Regions from separate parts of the Jeotgalibacillus sp. 10bf12 genome, predicted to be linked through region 1. Evidence: a T-box and tRNA genes for the amino acid it is inferred to sense, from the RefSeq annotation. Region 1 holds a T-box; the other regions hold tRNA genes.
What was found. The T-box of region 1 lies ahead of argS (arginine--tRNA ligase). A T-box ahead of a tRNA ligase gene usually reads a tRNA of that ligase, here a tRNA-Arg.

Region 1 (3,778 bases):
TCTGCGCGGCATTCGCATATTTAAACTTTCCAGCCACCTCATTACATCTCCTCAGGTGCTTGCACACCAAGTAAATACAAACCTTCTTTCAACACAACTTGAACTGCATGAACCAGTGCCAGTTTCTCCTGTCTGCCTTCAACAGCATCCAAAATCCGCACGTTCCCGTAATACTGGTTAAACGACTTCGCCAGCTCAAGTACATATTTCGCTACCTGAGAAGGGTCATTCCCATCAAATGAACGTTTAATGGTTTCCGGGAAATCCATTAGACATTTAACCACGCGCCATGCCTGATCACCAGTATAAACCAGTGCTTCAGTGCTCTCATGATAGCCTCCTTTTCTTAAAATAGAGGATGCCCGCGCATGCGTGTACTGAACGTAAGGTCCTGTCTCTCCTTCAAATTTCAGCATTGCATCGAGTGAAAACTCCACGTCATTCAGACGATGATTTTTTAAATCGTGAAACATGACAGCGCCTGTTCCTACCTGGTAAGCAACCCGCTCCTTTTCAGCAAGAGAAGGGTTCTTATCTGCAATATTCTGACTCGCCAGACTCACTGCCTCATTCAGCACTTCCTCAAGCAGCACGACTTTCCCTTTTCGCGTAGACATCTTCTTGCCATCTTTCAGCATCATGCCAAACGGAACATGCTTCAGCCCCTGACTCCACTCATAGCCCATTTTTCCAAGCACATGAAACAACTGCTTGAAATGCAGCGTCTGCTCATTTCCGACGACATAGAGCGACCGCGATGACCCGTAAGTCTCGTGACGATAGATCGCAGCTGCCAGATCACGCGTCGCATAAAGCGTTGTGCCATCCTTCTTTTTAATCAGACAGGGCGGCATCCCTTCTGCCGTCTCCACCACAAGCGCACCATCAGATTCCTGTAAAAGCTGGTTCTCTTCAAGCAGCTTCACAACCCGCTCCATCTTGTCATTATAAAAAGCCTCTCCCTGCGTCGAATCAAACGTCACGCCGAGCAGCTCATAAATACTGTTAAACTCCTTCAGGGACTCCTCTCTGAACCACTTCCACAGATCACGCGCTTCCTGATCCCCGTCTTCAAGACGTTTAAACCAAAGGCGACCCTCATCAATCAGAGATGCATCATGCTCTGCTTCATCATGAAACTTTACATAGAGCGTCAGAAGCTCCTTAATCGGGTTTTCACGGATTTTCTCTTCATTTCCCCAGAGCTTATAAGCCGCAATTAGCTTGCCAAACTGCGTCCCCCAGTCACCGAGATGATTAATCCGTACAACCTCAAAGCCGTTCTTCTCAGCAATCCGTGCAAGCGAATGACCAATCACCGTTGAACGAAGATGTCCCATTGAAAAGGGCTTTGCGATATTTGGTGAGGAGAAGTCAATCGTGATGACTTCACTGTTCTCATGATTCAGGCTGCCATACTGCTCTTTTTGCTGGATCACTTCTCCAACCACTGAAGCCGAAACTGCTGATTGATCCAAAAAGACATTCACGTAGCCGCTGACCGCCTCCACCTTTTCAAAAAGAGAAGGTAGTTCAAGGTTGTCAGCGAGATCACCGGCAATCTGGTTAGGTGCCTTTCGAAAAACTTTTGCAAGCTCAAAACATGGAAATGCATAATCACCCATGTCGTCAAATTTCGGCTTTTCGATCAGCTGAACCACCTTTTCAAGCTCAAGCTGGTCCTTTAATTGTTTGTACAAAGCTTCTGCAAATAACGATTGATCGTTCATCAATTTTCCTCCTCCAAATAAAAAACGCCCGTCTCTTCTCCATACAGGAAAAGAGACGGGCGTTTGATTCGTCCGCGGTACCACTCTCATTGTTTTCACAACCACTCAAATTGATAACGGGGGTATCCCCGGCAGCTCCTACTCATTTTTCAGACCTGCATCTCCAAAGTGCGCTTCACTCCCTGCTTCATCACCGGGCTCCCACCGTCCCCGGCTCGCTATACATTCACAGTAAGCTACTCTCTTTGTCATTGACGTTTGTTTTTACCTATTATAACCATTGGATAAGGAAATACAATAGTTATTTTAGAGACTCATGCATTAATTTGGATAAAATACCCATAATGATACACTAACCTCAGTCCCGCTGTATCACAAAACCCCTCACATCCAACTGAATGCAAGGGGTCAAAATACTACTGTGTCACAAGCTCAAGCTCAACTGGCACGAATTCTTCTACCGATTCGCCGTCTAGTACTGCCTGTGCTGTATCAATCGCACTTACACCGATTTCATCAGGCTTTTGCGCTACTGTTGCTGCCATTGTTCCTTCTTCTACTGCTGCTACTGCATCATTAGTTGCATCAAAGCCGACAACCATAACATCTGACATCCCTGCTGCTTCTAGTGCTTCTACAGCGCCAAGGGCCATTTCATCATTGTGGGCAAATACTGCATCAAATTCCACACCGCTCTGAATAATGTTTTCCATAACAGAAAGTCCTTCAGCACGGTCAAAGTTTGCTGTCTGATTTGCAACGACCTCAATGTCACTTTCACCAATCACTTCGTTGAACCCTTCTCCACGCTCACGGGCTGCTGAAGATCCTGAAATCCCTTCAAGCTCAACAACATTACCTGAGCCGCCAAGCTCTTCCATGATGAAGTTACCAGCAAGACGTCCGCCTTCAACGTTATCAGAAGCAATATGCGTCACAACTTCTCCGCCTTCTGCGCTTCTGTCTACCGTAATTACTGGAATATCAGCGCTATTAGCTGATTCAATCGCAGATGCAATTGCTGCTGAATCAGTTGGGTTCACCAGAATGATATCTACTCCCTGCTGAATCAAATCTTCAATATCACTAGCCTGCTTTGCCGGGTCATCCTGAGCATCAACAACTGTAATGTCCATGCCTGCTTCTTCAGCCTGCGCTTCAGCACCTTCTGATAATGTAACAAAAAACGGATTATTTAATGTTGAAATCGAAAAACCGATTGTCCCTGCCTCATCACTGGCACCTTCATCGCTTCCTGCGTCTTCACTTTCAGAACCTGGAGAGTCTAGAGAACAAGCCGCCAAAACCAGTGACATCATCAGCATCAATGTTAAAAATAATCTTTTTTTCATTTTTGAACACTCCTTTTAAATTAGTTTTTATTATTAAGCAGCTTTTTTCCGGTCCAGCAATACTGCCAGCAGAATCACGCCGCCTTTTACCACCTGTTGATAAAAAGAAGATACATTCATCAAGTTGAGCCCATTATTAAGGACTCCAATAATTAGTGCACCGATTAACGTGCCGACAATCCATCCACGACCGCCAGTCAAACTTGTACCGCCTAATACAACAGCAGCAATCGCATCAAGCTCATATGCAGTACCGGCTGTCGGTTGAGCTGAGTTCAAACGTGATGTCAGGATAATCCCTGCAAGTACACTTAGCACACCTGTTAACGTATAGACACCAATTTTAATGCGGTCTACATTTAACCCTGCAAGTCTCGAAGCCTCTTCATTCCCACCGACTGAATAAACGCCGCGTCCAAATGTGGTTTTCTTCAGAATGAACCATAATACACCAAAAGCTAAAAACATCGTAATGACCGGGAATGGAATCCCGAAAACATACCCTTTACCAATCATCTGAAAAGAGAACGCATCTGAAAGTCCCGTTACAGGACGGCCTTCTGTATACACAAGCGTCAACCCGCGGTAAATCGTCATGGTTGCGAGTGTTGCAATAAACGGGGCAACCTTACCTTTTGTAATAATGATCCCGTTGAATGCACCCATGGCTGCACCGATCAGTAAGCCAATTAAAAT
Region 2 (3,778 bases), 980 kb from region 1:
GAAAACAGTTTTGATGAGGCAGCCAGATATGGCACTTCAGAAACACCTTCAGATATGGCAGGCGGCGAAAAAAGCTATGATGATCTTTATGAAGAAGATTATGAGGATGAAGATGTAGCAAATGAGATGGATGGCAAACACCGTAAGATTATGCCTGATGACGAATAATCATTAATCCGGTTCCCCTTCTTTAGGTTGAAGGGGAACTTTTTTGATTGTGAAACAACGTGGTCAAAGTATTTACTATCTATGCTGTTCAGAAAAACCTGAAGGATGTAACGTTTAGTATATGTATCGTGTTAAGTCTCTACGTTCCCCACGGGTCTCCTGATTAATTGAAAAGAAGTTTATAAGATGACAAAAAAGCAGCATGCCAATCAATTTGATTGGCATGCTGCTTTTAATGATGACCCGTACGGGATTCGAACCCGTGTTACCGCCGTGAAAGGGCGGTGTCTTAACCGCTTGACCAACGGGCCTAAAACTGGCGGAGAAGGAGGGATTTGAACCCTCGCGCCGCTTACGCGACCTACACCCTTAGCAGGGGCGCCTCTTCAGCCACTTGAGTACTTCCCCGTAAAAATGGCTCCACAGGTAGGACTCGAACCTACGACCGATCGGTTAACAGCCGATAGCTCTACCACTGAGCTACTGTGGAACAAATATGGTGGGCCTAAGTGGACTCGAACCACCGACCTCACGCTTATCAGGCGTGCGCTCTAACCAGCTGAGCTATAGGCCCAAATATAATGGAGCGGGTGATGAGAATCGAACTCACGACATCAGCTTGGAAGGCTGAGGTTTTACCACTAAACTACACCCGCATACTCAAATGGGGCGACTGATGGGAATCGAACCCACGAATGCCGGAACCACAATCCGGTGCGTTAACCACTTCGCCACAATCGCCATGACAACAAAAAAGATGGCTTTGGACGGAATCGAACCGCCGACACATGGATTTTCAGTCCATTGCTCTACCAACTGAGCTACAAAGCCGTAAAATGGCGGTCCCGACCGGGATCGAACCGGCGATCTCCTGCGTGACAGGCAGGCATGTTAACCGCTACACCACGGGACCAGATAATTGCGGGGGCAGGATTTGAACCTGCGACCTTCGGGTTATGAGCCCGACGAGCTACCGAACTGCTCCACCCCGCGACGATATTAAGTTAAAAAAATGGAGGAGGTAGAGGGATTCGAACCCCCGCGGGCTGTTACACCCCTGTCGGTTTTCAAGACCGATCCCTTCAGCCGGACTTGGGTATACCTCCGTATGGATAAGACTATGGTGGACCTTGCAGGACTCGAACCTGCGACCGGACGGTTATGAGCCGTCTGCTCTAACCAGCTGAGCTAAAGGTCCTTTATTATATTGGTGGCGGCAGAGGGGATCGAACCCCCGACCTCACGGGTATGAACCGTACGCTCTAGCCAGCTGAGCTACGCCGCCCAATAAATAAAGTAACTTCATAAAATACATATGGTGGAGCCTAGCGGGATCGAACCGCTGACCTCCTGCGTGCAAGGCAGGCGCTCTCCCAGCTGAGCTAAGGCCCCATAATGATTATAAAAGATGGTCGGGAAGACAGGATTTGAACCTGCGACCCCTTGGTCCCAAACCAAGTGCTCTACCAAGCTGAGCTACTCCCCGTCGATTATGTGTTATTCTATGTATTCTTATGGCGCGCCCGAGAGGAGTCGAACCCCTAACCTTTTGATCCGTAGTCAAACGCTCTATCCAATTGAGCTACGGGCGCTGAATAGAGTAAGCGGAAGACGAGATTCGAACTCGCGACCCCCACCTTGGCAAGGTGGTGTTCTACCACTGAACTACTCCCGCATGGTAACTATTAAAATGGTGCGGGTGGAGGGACTTGAACCCCCACGCCTTGCGGCACTAGATCCTAAGTCTAGCGTGTCTGCCAATTCCACCACACCCGCATAAAAACATGGTGAGCCATGAAGGACTCGAACCTTCGACCCTCTGATTAAAAGTCAGATGCTCTACCAACTGAGCTAATGGCTCGAAAAAACTGGTGCCGGCAAGAGGACTTGAACCCCCAACCTACTGATTACAAGTCAGTTGCTCTACCAGTTGAGCTACACCGGCATAATGGTGGAGAATGACGGGCTCGAACCGCCGACCCTCTGCTTGTAAGGCAGATGCTCTCCCAGCTGAGCTAATTCTCCACGGTATTATGTAATACCGCCTAGCGACGTCCTACTCTCACAGGGGGAAACCCCCAACTACCATCGGCGCTGAAGAGCTTAACTTCCGTGTTCGGCATGGGAACGGGTGTGACCTCTTCGCTGTCATCACTAGACTATAAAGGCTCGCGCCTTCAAAACTGGATACGTTCATCAAAGTAAGGGATTTTCCGAGAATCAACCGATTTGGTTAAGTCCTCGATCGATTAGTATTCGTCAGCTGCACATGTCACCATGCTTCCACCTCGAACCTATCTACCTGATCATCTTTCAGGGATCTTACCACTTGCGTGTGGGAAATCTCATCTTGAGGGGGGCTTCATGCTTAGATGCTTTCAGCACTTATCCCGTCCGCACATAGCTACCCAGCGATGCCATTGGCATGACAACTGGTACACCAGCGGTGCGTCCATCCCGGTCCTCTCGTACTAAGGACAGCTCCTCTCAAATTTCCTGCGCCCACGACGGATAGGGACCGAACTGTCTCACGACGTTCTGAACCCAGCTCGCGTACCGCTTTAATGGGCGAACAGCCCAACCCTTGGGACCGACTACAGCCCCAGGATGCGATGAGCCGACATCGAGGTGCCAAACCTCCCCGTCGATGTGGACTCTTGGGGGAGATAAGCCTGTTATCCCCGGGGTAGCTTTTATCCGTTGAGCGATGGCCCTTCCATGCGGAACCACCGGATCACTAAGCCCGTCTTTCGACCCTGCTCGACTTGTAGGTCTCGCAGTCAAGCTCCCTTATGCCTTTACACTCTTCGAATGATTTCCAACCATTCTGAGGGAACCTTTGGGCGCCTCCGTTACTCTTTAGGAGGCGACCGCCCCAGTCAAACTGCCTGCCTGACACTGTCTCCCGGCCCGATAAGGGCCGCGGGTTAGAAGTTCAACACAGCGGGGTAGTATCCCACCAATGCCTCCACCGAAGCTGGCGCTCCGGTTTCTAAGGCTCCTACCTATCCTGTACAAGCTGTGCCAAAATTCAATATCAGGCTGCAGTAAAGCTCCACGGGGTCTTTCCGTCCTGTCGCGGGTAACCTGCATCTTCACAGGTACTATAATTTCACCGAGTCTCTCGTTGAGACAGTGCCCAGATCGTTGCACCTTTCGTGCGGGTCGGAACTTACCCGACAAGGAATTTCGCTACCTTAGGACCGTTATAGTTACGGCCGCCGTTTACTGGGGCTTCAATTCGCACCTTCGCTTGCGCTAAGCACTCCTCTTAACCTTCCAGCACCGGGCAGGTGTCAGCCCCTATACTTCACCTTACGGTTTCGCAGAGACCTGTGTTTTTGCTAAACAGTCGCCTGGGCCTATTCACTGCGGCTCTCTCGGGCTTGCACCCTAATAGAGCACCCCTTCTCCCGAAGTTACGGGGTCATTTTGCCGAGTTCCTTAACGAGAGTTCACTCGCTCACCTTAGGATTCTCTCCTCGCCTACCTGTGTCGGTTTGCGGTACGGGCACCTTGCATCTCGCTAGAGGCTTTTCTTGGCAGTGTGGAATCAAAGACTTCGGTACTAATTTCCCTCGTCATCACAGCTCAGCTTACGCGGAAACGG
Region 3 (3,778 bases), 880 kb from region 1:
TTTCCTTAGAAAGGAGGTGATCCAGCCGCACCTTCCGATACGGCTACCTTGTTACGACTTCACCCCAATCATCTGTCCCACCTTAGGCGGCTGGCTCCAAAAGGTTACCTCACCGACTTCGGGTGTTACAAACTCTCGTGGTGTGACGGGCGGTGTGTACAAGGCCCGGGAACGTATTCACCGCGGCATGCTGATCCGCGATTACTAGCGATTCCAGCTTCATGTAGGCGAGTTGCAGCCTACAATCCGAACTGAAACGATTTTATGGGATTGGCTAAACCTCGCGGTCTCGCAGCCCTTTGTATCGTCCATTGTAGCACGTGTGTAGCCCAGGTCATAAGGGGCATGATGATTTGACGTCATCCCCACCTTCCTCCGGTTTGTCACCGGCAGTCACCTTAGAGTGCCCAACTGAATGCTGGCAACTAAGATCAAGGGTTGCGCTCGTTGCGGGACTTAACCCAACATCTCACGACACGAGCTGACGACAACCATGCACCACCTGTCACCGTTGTCCCCGAAGGGAAAACACTGTCTCCAGTGTGGTCACCGGGATGTCAAGACCTGGTAAGGTTCTTCGCGTTGCTTCGAATTAAACCACATGCTCCACCGCTTGTGCGGGCCCCGTCAATTCCTTTGAGTTTCAGCCTTGCGGCCGTACTCCCCAGGCGGAGTGCTTAATGCGTTAGCTGCAGCACTGAGGGGCGGAAACCCCCAACACTTAGCACTCATCGTTTACGGCGTGGACTACAGGGTATCTAATCCTGTTTGCTCCCCACGCTTTCGCGCCTCAGTGTCAGTTACAGGCCAGAAAGTCGCCTTCGCCACTGGTGTTCCTCCACATATCTACGCATTTCACCGCTACACGTGGAATTCCACTTTCCTCTCCTGCACTCAAGTTCCCCAGTTTCCAATGACCCTCCCCGGTTGAGCCGGGGCTTTCACATCAGACTTTTGGAACCACCTGCGCGCGCTTTACGCCCAATAATTCCGGACAACGCTTGCCACCTACGTATTACCGCGGCTGCTGGCACGTAGTTAGCCGTGGCTTTCTGGTCAGGTACCGTCAAGGTACCATCAGTTACTATGGTACTTGTTCTTCCCTGACAACAGAGCTTTACGATCCGAAAACCTTCTTCACTCACGCGGCGTTGCTCCGTCAGACTTTCGTCCATTGCGGAAGATTCCCTACTGCTGCCTCCCGTAGGAGTCTGGGCCGTGTCTCAGTCCCAGTGTGGCCGATCACCCTCTCAGGTCGGCTACGCATCGTTGCCTTGGTGAGCCGTTACCTCACCAACTAGCTAATGCGCCGCAGGCCCATCCTTAAGTGACAGCCGAAGCCGCCTTTCATAAAAGAACCAGGAGGTTCTTTCAATTATCCGGTATTAGCCCCGGTTTCCCGGAGTTATCCCAGTCTTAAGGGCAGGTTGCCCACGTGTTACTCACCCGTCCGCCGCTAACATCTGAGGAGCAAGCTCCTCATCTGTCCGCTCGACTTGCATGTATTAGGCACGCCGCCAGCGTTCGTCCTGAGCCAGGATCAAACTCTCCGTAAAGTGTTTGAAAAGCTCATTGTCTTTTTTGTTCGAAAAAGACTTAAAATCTTAAAACGTTGACGTTTGGTTGTTTAGTTTTCAAGGTTCAAATGTTTCAAAAATATTGGAGCGGGTGATGAGAATCGAACTCACGACATCAGCTTGGAAGGCTGAGGTTTTACCACTAAACTACACCCGCATATAAAATTAAAATATGGCGCGCCCGAGAGGAGTCGAACCCCTAACCTTTTGATCCGTAGTCAAACGCTCTATCCAATTGAGCTACGGGCGCTTACTTGTTTGGTGCGGTCGAGAGGAGTCGAACCTCCACGGGATTTCTCCCACTAGGCCCTCAACCTAGCGCGTCTGCCATTCCGCCACGACCGCTCGTATTCGAGCGACAAGTAATATTATATCAATATAACTTCTAGTTGTCAATGCTTTTTGAAAAAGAAATAAAAATGCGGGTGGAGGGACTTGAACCCCCACGCCTTGCGGCACTAGATCCTAAGTCTAGCGTGTCTGCCAATTCCACCACACCCGCAGATAACAAAAATGGTGAGCCATGAAGGACTCGAACCTTCGACCCTCTGATTAAAAGTCAGATGCTCTACCAACTGAGCTAATGGCTCTAAAAAATGGCTGGGCTAGCTGGATTCGAACCAACGCATGACGGAGTCAAAGTCCGTTGCCTTACCGCTTGGCTATAGCCCAATACTTAAATGGCGGTCCCGACCGGGATCGAACCGGCGATCTCCTGCGTGACAGGCAGGCATGTTAACCGCTACACCACGGGACCAGAGTGAAACTATGTATTTATCAAAATTAAGTGGTGACCCGTACGGGATTCGAACCCGTGTTACCGCCGTGAAAGGGCGGTGTCTTAACCACTTGACCAACGGGCCATGTTCTGGCGGAGAAGGAGGGATTTGAACCCTCGCGCCGCTTACGCGACCTACACCCTTAGCAGGGGCGCCTCTTCAGCCACTTGAGTACTTCCCCATAAAAATGGCTCCACAGGTAGGACTCGAACCTACGACCGATCGGTTAACAGCCGATTGCTCTACCACTGAGCTACTGTGGAACGATATCATTAAGTTGTTTCAGCAAGCCTTTATGTAAGTGTTTCTCTTGGCGTCTCTCTTGCCGACGTTTAATATCATAACAGATATTAAATGCAGTAGTCAATCGTTTTTATAAAATAATTTTAAATTATTTTGATCTTCTATGCCGCCCGCTTCAAAGGCTAGTGAATGTAATTTACCACAAATCATAGATGATGTCAAAACCAATCCCCCCGCTTCAAAAGAAAAGCTCTCCCCTTTATCGTCTAATCAAAAAAACTGCCGGAAGTCTGTTTCACTTCCGGCAGCCAATCATTAAGCAAGTGACTGATCCACACCTAAAAAGGCCAGCCTCCCGCTGCACTTTCCGCAGCGGTATTTACTTGTATCAAACCTTTTCTTCCGATGATAAAGCTGACCGCAGTCTTTGCATTCATACACTTTGTTGCGTGGCAGCTGCTTCTTTTTTTGTGAAGGCAGCGGTGTACAGAACCTTGGAGCACCGACTGTTTTAATCAGTTCCCTGAAGTCACGGTCTCTATGCTGATACCCTCTTCCTTCTATATGAAGGTGGTAATGTGCAAGTTCGTGCTTAATGATTCCAACAAGTTCAGCGTAGCCGTGTTCATCAAGGTACTTTTTATTGATTTCGATATGATGACTGACAAGCAGATACCTGCCACCTGTCGTTCTGAGCCGGCCGTTGAAATAGGCCTGGTGCTTAAATTGCTTTCTGAACGATTCAAGTGAGATCTGTTCTGTCAGCAGTTGAAGTTCTTCATTCGTCATTAGCAGCTACCTCCTTTTAGATAAAAAGGAAGATCATTGCGATCAATGGCATTGACGTAATCAGCTGCATGCTGATCAGTGAAAATGAACGGACCTGGCCTTTTGCTTCAGCAGGAACATCCTGTCTCATTCTCATCAGTACCTGCATGACGCCAAATATAGCTGATCCTATAATAATGATCAGTGGAATAACCGGCAGTCCTGTATCTGGTCTTTCCATCAGTGCATACACGAGCACAATCACAGCAAGCGGGACAAGTTCAATGATCATGGTTGAAAAGAAGAAGCGCGTGAGTAAGGTTTGCACTGTCATCCCCTCATCGCCGCGACCCTCGGCAGTTTTGATGATTGACCCAAGGTGAGCAATATAATTAAAAGTAATACCGAGCG

Region 2: it encodes a tRNA-Arg, which carries the amino acid that the T-box ahead of argS (arginine--tRNA ligase) is inferred to sense. The anticodon was not compared.
Region 3: it encodes a tRNA-Arg, which carries the amino acid that the T-box ahead of argS (arginine--tRNA ligase) is inferred to sense. The anticodon was not compared.

What each region holds. Positions count from the first base shown of each region.
Region 1 is NZ_CP200276.1:638,261-642,038, forward strand. Features, by position in the region: gene argS (arginine--tRNA ligase) at 42-1,730, opposite strand; T-box leader at 1,779-1,991, opposite strand; gene rbsB (ribose ABC transporter substrate-binding protein RbsB) at 2,147-3,082, opposite strand; gene DH10bf12_RS02955 (ABC transporter permease subunit) at 3,116-3,778, opposite strand, start outside.
Region 2 is NZ_CP200276.1:3,111,534-3,115,311, forward strand. Features, by position in the region: gene DH10bf12_RS16195 (TraR/DksA C4-type zinc finger protein) at 1-168, shown strand, start outside; tRNA gene DH10bf12_RS16200 (tRNA-Glu) at 408-479, opposite strand; tRNA gene DH10bf12_RS16205 (tRNA-Ser) at 486-576, opposite strand; tRNA gene DH10bf12_RS16210 (tRNA-Asn) at 584-658, opposite strand; tRNA gene DH10bf12_RS16215 (tRNA-Ile) at 666-742, opposite strand; tRNA gene DH10bf12_RS16220 (tRNA-Gly) at 751-824, opposite strand; tRNA gene DH10bf12_RS16225 (tRNA-His) at 834-909, opposite strand; tRNA gene DH10bf12_RS16230 (tRNA-Phe) at 927-999, opposite strand; tRNA gene DH10bf12_RS16235 (tRNA-Asp) at 1,006-1,081, opposite strand; tRNA gene DH10bf12_RS16240 (tRNA-Met) at 1,088-1,161, opposite strand; tRNA gene DH10bf12_RS16245 (tRNA-Ser) at 1,182-1,274, opposite strand; tRNA gene DH10bf12_RS16250 (tRNA-Ile) at 1,290-1,366, opposite strand; tRNA gene DH10bf12_RS16255 (tRNA-Met) at 1,377-1,453, opposite strand; tRNA gene DH10bf12_RS16260 (tRNA-Ala) at 1,485-1,560, opposite strand; tRNA gene DH10bf12_RS16265 (tRNA-Pro) at 1,578-1,654, opposite strand; tRNA gene DH10bf12_RS16270 (tRNA-Arg) at 1,684-1,760, opposite strand; tRNA gene DH10bf12_RS16275 (tRNA-Gly) at 1,772-1,843, opposite strand; tRNA gene DH10bf12_RS16280 (tRNA-Leu) at 1,860-1,944, opposite strand; tRNA gene DH10bf12_RS16285 (tRNA-Lys) at 1,954-2,029, opposite strand; tRNA gene DH10bf12_RS16290 (tRNA-Thr) at 2,038-2,113, opposite strand; tRNA gene DH10bf12_RS16295 (tRNA-Val) at 2,118-2,193, opposite strand; rRNA gene rrf (5S ribosomal RNA) at 2,212-2,327, opposite strand; rRNA gene DH10bf12_RS16305 (23S ribosomal RNA) at 2,398-3,778, opposite strand, start outside.
Region 3 is NZ_CP200276.1:1,514,908-1,518,685, reverse strand. Features, by position in the region: rRNA gene DH10bf12_RS07995 (16S ribosomal RNA) at 10-1,556, opposite strand; tRNA gene DH10bf12_RS07990 (tRNA-Gly) at 1,661-1,734, opposite strand; tRNA gene DH10bf12_RS07985 (tRNA-Arg) at 1,751-1,827, opposite strand; tRNA gene DH10bf12_RS07980 (tRNA-Leu) at 1,837-1,922, opposite strand; tRNA gene DH10bf12_RS07975 (tRNA-Leu) at 1,998-2,079, opposite strand; tRNA gene DH10bf12_RS07970 (tRNA-Lys) at 2,092-2,167, opposite strand; tRNA gene DH10bf12_RS07965 (tRNA-Gln) at 2,175-2,249, opposite strand; tRNA gene DH10bf12_RS07960 (tRNA-Asp) at 2,259-2,334, opposite strand; tRNA gene DH10bf12_RS07955 (tRNA-Glu) at 2,366-2,440, opposite strand; tRNA gene DH10bf12_RS07950 (tRNA-Ser) at 2,447-2,537, opposite strand; tRNA gene DH10bf12_RS07945 (tRNA-Asn) at 2,545-2,619, opposite strand; gene DH10bf12_RS07940 (SprT family protein) at 2,915-3,388, opposite strand; gene DH10bf12_RS07935 (hypothetical protein) at 3,405-3,778, opposite strand, start outside.